DNA from 3 places in the Shewanella sp. SW1 genome. Region 1 is predicted to be linked to each of the others. Evidence: predicted binding sites of a transcription regulator. Region 1 holds the regulator's gene; each other region holds the start of a gene.
What was found. Region 1 encodes MetJ, which represses methionine synthesis genes. Its sites were predicted from a motif close to TAGACGTCTAGACGTCTA; they were not measured.
Positions count from the first base shown of each region.

Region 1 (3,285 bases):
CCTATGCTCAACACTGCGGTACTGCCTGCGCTGTTTTTAGTGTCAGGTCTATCGGCGGGCGCTGCGGCAAATGCGGTACTGGCGTTGCTGATGTTTAAGACTGACAGCCACGACAAAACTTTAGTGAAGATGCACGGTTTAGAATTGCCTGTGATGGCGATTGAAATTCTGTTCCTGTTCATGTTGTTTTGCGCCTTGTACTTCAAGGGCGGCGCGGCGGCTGCGGCCTTAGCATCGTTAACTTCTGGGCTATGGGCAAGCGTGTTCTGGATAGGTGTTGTCGGAATTGGCTTTGGTATTCCATTGCTGTTTATGCTGCTACCCGCCGCGACTCGCCACACTAAGGGCGCGATGATCATGGTGGCTTGTGCGAGCTTAACGGGCGTACTCGCCTTAAGACACTTTATTATGTACGCAGGGCAAAGCTATTTAAGCTGAGTGTAATCTGGCTTTACATATTGATAGATAAAGAAAAAGCACTGGCAATGTCAGTGCTTTTTTATTGTTTGAATCGTGAGAAGGTTTGCCAGTACAAGCGGGACGCTTATTGGGGTAATAACTCGATAACCGACTTCACCGTTAGTACTAAGGCGCTGATACTGCACAGGACTAACGTCGCCATCTTTGTCTTCTCTTTATCGACACGGCCCACTAATCGTCCTGCGACTAAGTAACCTAAAATCACAGAGGGGAGCAGCATCAACGACAGCCACAGATGTTTTAATTCTAATAAGCCAGTGATCGCTAAAATGATCAATGCAATCATGGAGCTAAAAATGAAGAAGGCCGACAGGGCAGCGCGAAACTGCGAGGCATCTTTGCCTGCCAACAAAATCGCCATCGGCGGGCCACCAATCGCGGCGATATTGCCGAAGATCCCTGAAACCACGCCCGCACCGAAGAGGGTTTTCTTATTCACTGGCAGGCTGAATTTATACAGGCTGAGGATCACTGCGACAGTCACAATGGCGGCGATGGATAAACCCAGTATGGGTTGAGGCGCAAACAGCAACAGGCTCGCGCCGATAAAACCACCGGGCACGCGACCTAGGAGCGCATATTGCAAGCCATTGAATTCTAAGTGACCGCGTTCACGCACTAAGGTCAGCAGGGCGATGGAGAAACCCATAGCAATAACAGGCGCAGGTACAAGTTGTGGATCGACGATATACAGCAAAGGACTGGCGACAACCGCAAGCCCAAACCCAATCAGACTTTGGGTTAATGCGCCCAGAAACACGACCAGCGAGGCTAAGGCGAGTGTCTGTGGATCTATCATAGAAAACATAGGATTTCCTATATCCCAAACCAACTCAAGATGGTGAAATTTAAAGTTTGAAGTCGCTTGGGTATAAACAAAAAGGGATCGTTAACGATCCCTATTGATGAGCACTGTGATATGACTTTGAAAGCGACGAGTCGCTATTCCATGTCTTCCCACTCGATTCCCATTTGATCCATCAACAACTTGGCTTCGGCGGGAATGCTGTCTGGGTTATCTTTTGACAGATCGTCATCGTTGGGCAATGGCTGGCCAGTGTAGGCGTGCAAAAATGCCTCACACAACAGCTCGCTGTTGGTGGCGTGACGCAAATTATTGACCTGACGACGAGTACGTTCGTCCGTGAGGACCTTAAGCACTTTGAGCGGAATAGACACAGTAATTTTTTTTACTTGTTCATTCTTCTTGCCATGTTCAGCATAGGGGCTGATGTATTCCCCATTCCATTCAGTCATTGACTCACCTGTTATAACGCTAAATTCGGGGCAGATTTTAAACCCTTACAAAGAACAGTCAAATTATTGCTACTATTTCTTTGTGATTGCAAACAGATTTCTTTATGTTCAGACGTCTAAACGTCTTCACGCCTATTGACGATGGCGTTGGGCTTAGGTACATTTAGACGTCCAGACATCTCTATCAGTCTATCGAATTTAGGAGTCCACCCATGGCAGAGCGTCAATTAGCCACACTGGCAGTGCGTCAGGGTATCGAAAGCGATACTCAATATGGCGCAGTTGTGCCACCGATTTATTTGTCGACTAATTACGCCTTCGATGGTCATAAAAATCCCCGCGAATTCGATTACAGTCGTTCAGGCAACCCAACGCGCTGCATTTTAGGCGAAGCATTAGCGCAATTAGAAAAGGGCGCCACTGGCATAGTGACGTGCACTGGCATGGCGGCCATCACCTTAGTGACTACTTTGCTCGGCCCCGATGAACTATTAGTTGTGCCCCATGATTGCTATGGTGGTTCCTACCGTTTATTTACCAACTTAGCGAAGAAAGGCCAGTTTAAGCTCATTGTGGTCGACCAAACCGACAGCCAAGCGTTAGCCGCCGCCATTGCGCAGAATCCTAAGATGGTGTGGCTCGAAACCCCATCGAACCCGTTATTGCGTGTGGTAGATATCGAAGCCATTGCTAAGGCGAGCCATGAGGTCGGCGCGCTGGTGGTGGTCGATAACACCTTTTTATCGCCGATATTGCAACAACCCCTATTGTTAGGCGCGGATATCGTTATCCACTCCACCACTAAATATATCAATGGTCACAGCGATGTGGTCGGCGGCGCTGTGGTCGCCAAAGACGCGCAAATCGGCGAAAGCTTACATTGGTGGTCGAACACTCTAGGCTTAACGGGGTCAGCCTTCGACAGTTATCTGACCCTGCGAGGCCTGCGTACCTTAGCGGTGCGTATTCGCGAGCATCAAACCAATGCCCAGCGTATTATTGAGGTATTAACGCAAAGCCCTGTGGTGAGCAAAGTTTATTACCCCGGTCTTGCGGATCACCCAGGTCACGCCATTGCGGCCAAGCAACAACAGGGCTTTGGCGCTATGCTGAGCTTTGAGCTCAAAGGCGGCGAGGCCGAAGTGGTGGCCTTTTTAGGTGCACTCAGCTTATTTAGCGTGGCGGAAAGTTTAGGTGGCGTCGAAAGTTTAGTGGCCGTGCCCGCCACTATGACCCACAGAGCCATGGAGCCGCAGGCGCGTTTTGAGGCAGGTATTAAGGACACCCTATTGCGTCTATCGGTGGGTATTGAAGATGCCGCCGATTTAGTTGCAGATATTCAAGCAGGATTAGCCGCCGTTGTGGCTTGTCAGTAGAGGAATAATAGATGGCACGTTGTCACTTACATAAATTTGGTGGCTCCAGTTTAGCGGATGCCGATTGTTATCGCCGAGTCGCCCATATCCTGTTAACCCACGGTCATAGTGATGATCTCGTGGTGGTCTCTGCGGCGGGTAAAAGCACGAATTTCCTGTATAAATTATTAGC
Region 1 is NZ_JAKKSG010000007.1:50,993-54,277, reverse strand. Features, by position in the region: gene nrfD (NrfD/PsrC family molybdoenzyme membrane anchor subunit) at 1-438, shown strand, start outside; gene L5M71_RS07970 (sulfite exporter TauE/SafE family protein) at 545-1,288, opposite strand; gene metJ (met regulon transcriptional regulator MetJ) at 1,423-1,737, opposite strand; gene metB (cystathionine gamma-synthase) at 1,950-3,113, shown strand; gene L5M71_RS07955 (bifunctional aspartate kinase/homoserine dehydrogenase II) at 3,125-3,285, shown strand, end outside.

Region 2 (3,285 bases), on a different contig from region 1:
ACATAAAGAGTGCATCTTGAATGGCAAAGGTTCTGAAACTGGCCAGCATTTTACCTTTAGGATCGCAATGCGCGCCCCAGCGCCATTGATCCGTGGCCAATGAGCTGATATCTGTGGTCACTTGGCCATGGATAAAACTGCGGCCTTGTTCTCCAACGACTTTGATGAGGCCCAAATGAGATAAGTTGGCAAGCATAAGTGGAGGCAAGGTAGCGTCCAGATCCCAATGGGGCGTAGAAACTGAAATAGTCATAGCGAGATCCTGAAAATGAAGACGATGTGAGAGGCTAGATTGTAACGGAATTCCAGTTGGCTCAAAAGCATAAGGCGCACATATCTGTGAATGATCTGTGCGCCTTAATATGTGTGCTTTAGTCGATAGGCTTAAAGCGAGTGGAGTTTAAAGTTTAAAACAGCACGCGGGTACGTAATGTACCTTCAATGGCTTTGAGTTCAACTAAGGCTTCTTCCGCTTGAGTTGTATCTACTTCCATCACGACATAACCAATTTCTGCGGTGGTCTGCAAATATTGGGCGGCGATGTTGATGCCTTTTTCCGAGAAGGCTTGGTTGATCTTGATCAACACGCCCGGACGGTTTTGGTGAATATGCAGCAAGCGCGAGGTGCCTTTATGCGTTGGTAATGACACTTCAGGGAAGTTAACCGCAGAAACGGTTGAGCCGTTGTCTGAGTATTTAGCGAGCTTACCCGCGACTTCGATACCAATGTTTTCTTGGGCTTCGGCCGTGCTACCGCCGACATGCGGCGTGAGTAGAACATTGTCTAAACCGCGTAGAGGACTGATAAATTCATCGTCATTCGATTGTGGTTCAACGGGGAACACATCGATTGCGGCACCTGCGAGGTGACGTTCTTTTAACGCAACGGTTAAAGCTTCAATATCGACTACAGTACCGCGTGATGCGTTGATAAAGATGCTGCCCTTTTTCATTGCTGCAAACTCGGCAGCGCCTATCATGTCTTTTGTTTGTGGAGTTTCAGGGACATGTAAGCTAACCACATCAGCTTGTGCTAATAGGAGTTCCAACGAATGGACTTGTTGTGCGTTACCTAGCGGCAGTTTGTCTTCGATATCGAAGAACACGACGCGCATACCTAAGGTTTCCGCCAGAATGCCAAGCTGAGTACCAATATGGCCGTAACCAATCACACCTAAGGTTTTACCACGCACTTCATAGCTGCCCGCTGCGGTTTTCATCCAGCCACCACGGTGAGCGATAGCGTTGCGTTCAGGGATACCCCGCATCAACATAATGATTTCGCCAATTACGAGTTCTGCAACACTGCGAGTGTTTGAGAATGGCGCGTTAAATACTGGGATACCAAGGGATTCGGCGGTGGCAAGGTCAACTTGGTTGGTTCCAATACAGAAACATCCTATCGCGATTAACTTCTCGGCACGTTTCAGCACCTCTGCAGTTAATTGGGTACGCGAACGAAGTCCCACAAAATGCGCATCTTTAATGGACTCAAGTAAGGCTTCATCGCTTAAGGAAGCTTTGTGGTATTCGATATTGGTGTATCCCGCACGTTCAAATACATCGACCGCAGATTGGTGGACGCCTTCCAACAGCAGGATCTTGATCTTATCCTTGTCCAGCGAATGTTTCGCCATGATATGGGTACCCTCTAATTAATAGAAATGTTTCTTATGATATGCTCACAACCTTCACCCACCAAAGTAGCACTTTTTTTGCTCAGTGTGGAGGGCTAGATGGCTAAAGTTAATATTCTAAATTTAGAACAATATCGCATAAGAGGAAGAAACATTGAATAACAAAATCGCATGGTGCGGTATTTACCTCTCAGTTTTGGTGTGGTCGGCGATAAAACCCGCAGATCCTTTCACATGGTGGCTCGAAGCCTTACCTGCATTGATTGCTGTACCGATTTTATTCTTTACTCGCAAACGTTTTCCACTAACACCTCTAGTGTATTTTCTCGTCTTAATACACTGCTGTGTGTTGTTTGTAGGTGCTCATTATACTTACGCTGAAGTGCCGTTATTCGACACGATTGCCGATTGGATGGGTTCAGAACGTAATAATTACGATAAAGTGGGTCATTTTGCGCAAGGTTTTATCCCAGCCATGCTCGCCCGTGAAATTATGTTGCGTAATCAAGCTGTCAAACCTGGGGCTTGGTGCGCGTTTCTTGCTACTTGTTTTGTGCTCGCATTTTCGGCGTTTTATGAACTGATCGAATGGTGGGTTGCCGTGGCAACCGGCGAAGGGGCTGAAGCCTTTTTAGGGACTCAAGGCTATGTATGGGATACCCAATCCGACATGTTTCTTGCCCTCATTGGCGCAATTGTCGCGTTAGCTTTACTGTCTCGTTTTCAAGATAAACAAATCGCGAGACTCAAGCAGAGGATTTAGCGGCTAAAAGTGGATGATGCTCTCTGTTTGAGTTGTAAGACTTTCTTCCCTGAAATATATGGTGTGAGTGTGATGACATTGAGTTGTCATACTTTAGTGTTGTTATTGTGTTTTCTTTGTGTTGCAACTTTGGGTTGATAACGTCATAGTTGGAAAGTATTAGGTGCTGGGTGTTGGCCAAGTAAAACGGTATTTTTGACTGTTATTCCATTTTATTGTGGTGAGTTAGTCGAACCTACTAGCATTAAACAGGGAATAGTACATTTGGGTGATGTTTTTCAATCGTTAACTAGTCAGAATTAACTAGGTTAATGGAATGTTGAAAAATCTAACTAAAAAGACGAGTCAAACATACCATTTTGCAATAGAGAATACTTTTCAGGGAGGAGAGTCATTGAGCACAATTAATGAATTGGTTTTTTTACACCAAATGGCCGCGCCATGTCATTTAGCGTTACTCGCTGAATCCATAGGTTTGAAAACGCGTATAGTAAAGCATGCGGCTGAACTGGATTTAGACAAGAGTCGCCGTAGTTTTTATCTGATCACCCAAAAAGGTTCAGCATTAGATAACAAAGGGATACCTCTGTTAGCTTCGCGATTAGTGTCACATTTTCCTGTGGCGCTGTATCAAGTTGAGCGAGACTCCTTAGACCAAGAATCTGCAATGTTACTCGGCATTCGAGGTATTTTATTTGCCGATCAACGTATGGATCTGATGTTAACGGGTTTACGTAAAATGGTGGCAGAGGAACTTTGGTACGATAGAACTTTGCTAAGCAAAATGTTCCGCCGTGTCGTACAAAAGTTAGAAGGTAATAATGAAATGCCCTCTGATACTGTGGCTATGCTGCAGATGCTGACATCCCGTGAACGCACTATCAT
Region 2 is NZ_JAKKSG010000005.1:27,793-31,077, forward strand. Features, by position in the region: gene ygfZ (tRNA-modifying protein YgfZ) at 1-253, opposite strand, end outside; gene serA (phosphoglycerate dehydrogenase) at 408-1,637, opposite strand; gene L5M71_RS05840 (DUF2238 domain-containing protein) at 1,792-2,400, shown strand; gene L5M71_RS05845 (helix-turn-helix transcriptional regulator) at 2,795-3,285, shown strand, end outside.
Region 2: serA (phosphoglycerate dehydrogenase) is a predicted target of MetJ. The motif match lies at 1,726-1,743, and genes of this name have one in related genera.

Region 3 (3,285 bases), on a different contig from region 1:
GAAGCCGACACGGTGCACTGTATCAGTGTTGAGTGTTGCTTTGCTCATATTGTGCTCTTGTTATCTCATTACGCATCAAAGCGTTTTGATGCGTCTGTTTATACGAATATGCCCGACGAACATTACGTTAACGTAAACTACCTATCAACCATTGGCATAGCTCAAACCACAAGTTATCCCTGCCACGCATGTATATATTGCTTTACAAGCCTAACGCACGTCCGCATTCACCGCAGGGATCAGGCAAATCACAGTGCGATTGCCAATAGGCACTTTGGCATTAGGGAACACGACAGACTCAAACTCATGTTCCACTTTAATTTCTTGCCCACCTTCCCGCGCTAAAACAAAGCCCTTCGGGAAAGATCTGAAGTTTTCGACATCAGTTGCGAAGGTAAATTCAAAATCATCGAAATGTTTATTGATGACGCGGCACACTTGGTACAAGTTAACCTTATCGGCATCAAATGCATCCAGCTCCAACGGCTTAGCGGTGATCAAGCGCATGAACATTTCATGGGTGGCGATAAAACGCGTCATGTCGTTCTGCCCCATGGGATACACTTTGCCAAGCTCAATGGTAAAGGCATCGGCACCGTAGCGTTCAGAGGAAAAATAGCTGAAGGTCGTGGTCGGTTCATGGTGGAAAAGTACTGTATCGACGCCGCTTGCGGCTAAAAGCATAATTTGCTCGCCGCTAAAGGCGCGCCCAGGACGATAGGGATAGATAGCGAACTTTTCATGCTTCGAGGCGCGCATCGCCGTGTGCAGATCATAATGGATGCGCTGACGTTCATCGGCAACCGCAGTATAAAAACGATCGACATAGGCTTCGAGTTTTTTCGCGCGTACTCGCTCAGGGTTCACTAACCCTGGTGGATTGGAATGCTCACCACTAAAGAGACGATTCATGTTTTCGTCAATAATCCGCGTGCCGTTATTAATCGCTAATGGGTTACCAATGAGAAATAAAGTGCGCTGCTTTGCGATGATCTTTTGCTGTAGAAGTTGTTTAATTAAGCTATTGCAGAGTTCAATGGGCGCGGTCTCGTTACCGTGAACACCGCAGGAAAGCACAATATCTTTTCCTTCATTCTGTATTGGTTCGAAAACAATAACACCGGTATCCCACACTTCCACTTGAGTATGATCGCCTAAGTTAAATGAAAATTCGCCATCGAACTGTTCAGGATGGGCTAAGGTGAGCGCTAAAAAATCCTTTGAATCTAACAGAGCTTGTAACACAGAATTCTCCTTATAATGATGTGTAACAGTATTGGCGCAATAGCATAAGTACAGGCAGTAATAACCACTTAAGCATTTATCTCACTGCGGTTAGTCTCACTCGCACCTAAAAAACGGCTTCAATACTAACACATGTTTTTAGTGCTGTTCTCAGACATTTATTGCCGTAGGACCCAGTTTTAAGCGGAATGACATTCAACTAAGCTGATTGTTAAATTCTTAGGACATTCCCTAAGAATTTCCCATGATAAATATTCCAGCTTGAGGCTTGCTTTTGCACTCAAGTTTTATCACAATCCTTAGCCATCTAGACTTCTATTGGATTTAATTATGGCGTTAGCAACCTTTGGTGCCGGCTGTTTCTGGGGCGTAGAGTATTTTTTTAGACAAGTGAACGGCGTATCCAATGCCACCTGCGGCTATATGGGCGGCAATAATGCGGCGACGAGCTATGAAGAAGTCAAAAAAGGCAAAACGGGCCATGCCGAAGTGGTGCAAGTGGAATTTGACCCTGCCCTTGTCAGTTATGAAGACTTGCTCGATGTATTTTGGAAAAACCATAATCCTACGAGTCTGAACATGCAAGGCGGAGATATTGGCACTCAATATCGCAGCACCATTTTCTTCCACGACCGTGAGCAAAAAGCGGCCGCAGAAGCCTCAAAGTTAGCTTTTGCCCGCTCGGGCCGTTGGGGATTACGCCATATCGTTACTGAAATAGTGCCACTTCAACAGTTCCATGTGGCTGAGGAATATCATCAAAATTACATCGATAAGAATAACTTACCGAGTTGTCATATCGAGTACTAAATACGGTCAAATCAGTATTAGATCAACTACTCACAGCTGAATTAGACACAAACAAAAACGCACTCAAATCTGAGTGCGTTTTTTATTTTGAGACGTTAGCTAAACCTACTACTGCATTAAGCGTTTAGCGCCTTATCAATTAATGCCTGCGCATCTTTGATGATCTCAGCCAAATGCTGCTCACTGATAAAACTTTCGCCGTAGATTTTAAATAACGCTTCAGTGCCCGATGGACGCGCCGCAAACCACCCATTAGCTGTGGTAACTTTGATGCCGCCAATCGCCGCATTATTGCCTGGCGCATGGGTTAACACGTTTTCGATTGTCTCACCTGCAAGCACAGTGGCATTTAAAGTATCGGCATTGAGCAAAGCAAACTTGGCTTTGTTTTCAAGGCTGATTGGGCTATCGATACGCTTATAGAAACTTTGGCCAAATTGTTTTACTAGCTCTTGATGGCGTTGACCTGGGGTTTTACCTGTCACCGCAAGGATCTCTGCGGCAAGTAACCCTAAAATGAAGCCGTCTTTATCTGTGCACCATGTACTGCCATCACGGCGTAAAAATGCCGCGCCAGCACTCTCTTCACCGCCAAAGGCGATTGTGGCTTCGGCTAAACCGTCGACAAACCACTTAAAGCCCACTGGCACTTCGAGTAACTTTTTGCCGTGGAAAGCACAGATTTTATCGATAAGCGCACTCGATACTAAGGTTTTACCTATGGCTAAGGTATCGCTCCAATCTGGTCTGTGTGTCAGTAAATAATCGATAGCGACCGCAAGATAATGATTCGGATCCATCAAACCCGTACCAGGGCAAACTATGCCGTGACGGTCATAATCGGGATCATTACCAAGGCATAAATCAAAGGATTCTTTATGGGCGAGTAAACCTGCCATCGCATAGGGAGACGAGCAATCCATGCGGATTTTGCCGTCTTTATCCAGCGGCATAAAGCTAAAGCTTGGGTCAACTTTATCATTAACTAACGTGATATCGAGCCCATAACGCGCGGCAATCGGTGCCCAGTAGAAAATACCCGAACCACCGAGTGGATCAACACCGATACGCAGCTTAGCCTTAGCAATCGCCTGCATGTCGATGACATTATCTAAATCAGCCACATAGGGTGTAATCAAATCAATGGCGTTGACATAGCCTGATGCCAGCGCTTCGGCATACGCTAATTTTTGCACGCCAACTAATGCTTGGCGCAAGTAATCATTGGCT
Region 3 is NZ_JAKKSG010000019.1:10,023-13,307, forward strand. Features, by position in the region: gene L5M71_RS16680 (thiamine pyrophosphate-dependent dehydrogenase E1 component subunit alpha) at 1-48, opposite strand, end outside; gene astE (succinylglutamate desuccinylase) at 211-1,245, opposite strand; gene msrA (peptide-methionine (S)-S-oxide reductase MsrA) at 1,576-2,055, shown strand; gene pgm (phosphoglucomutase (alpha-D-glucose-1,6-bisphosphate-dependent)) at 2,172-3,285, opposite strand, start outside.
Region 3: msrA (peptide-methionine (S)-S-oxide reductase MsrA) is a predicted target of MetJ. The motif match lies at 1,546-1,563, and genes of this name have one in related genera.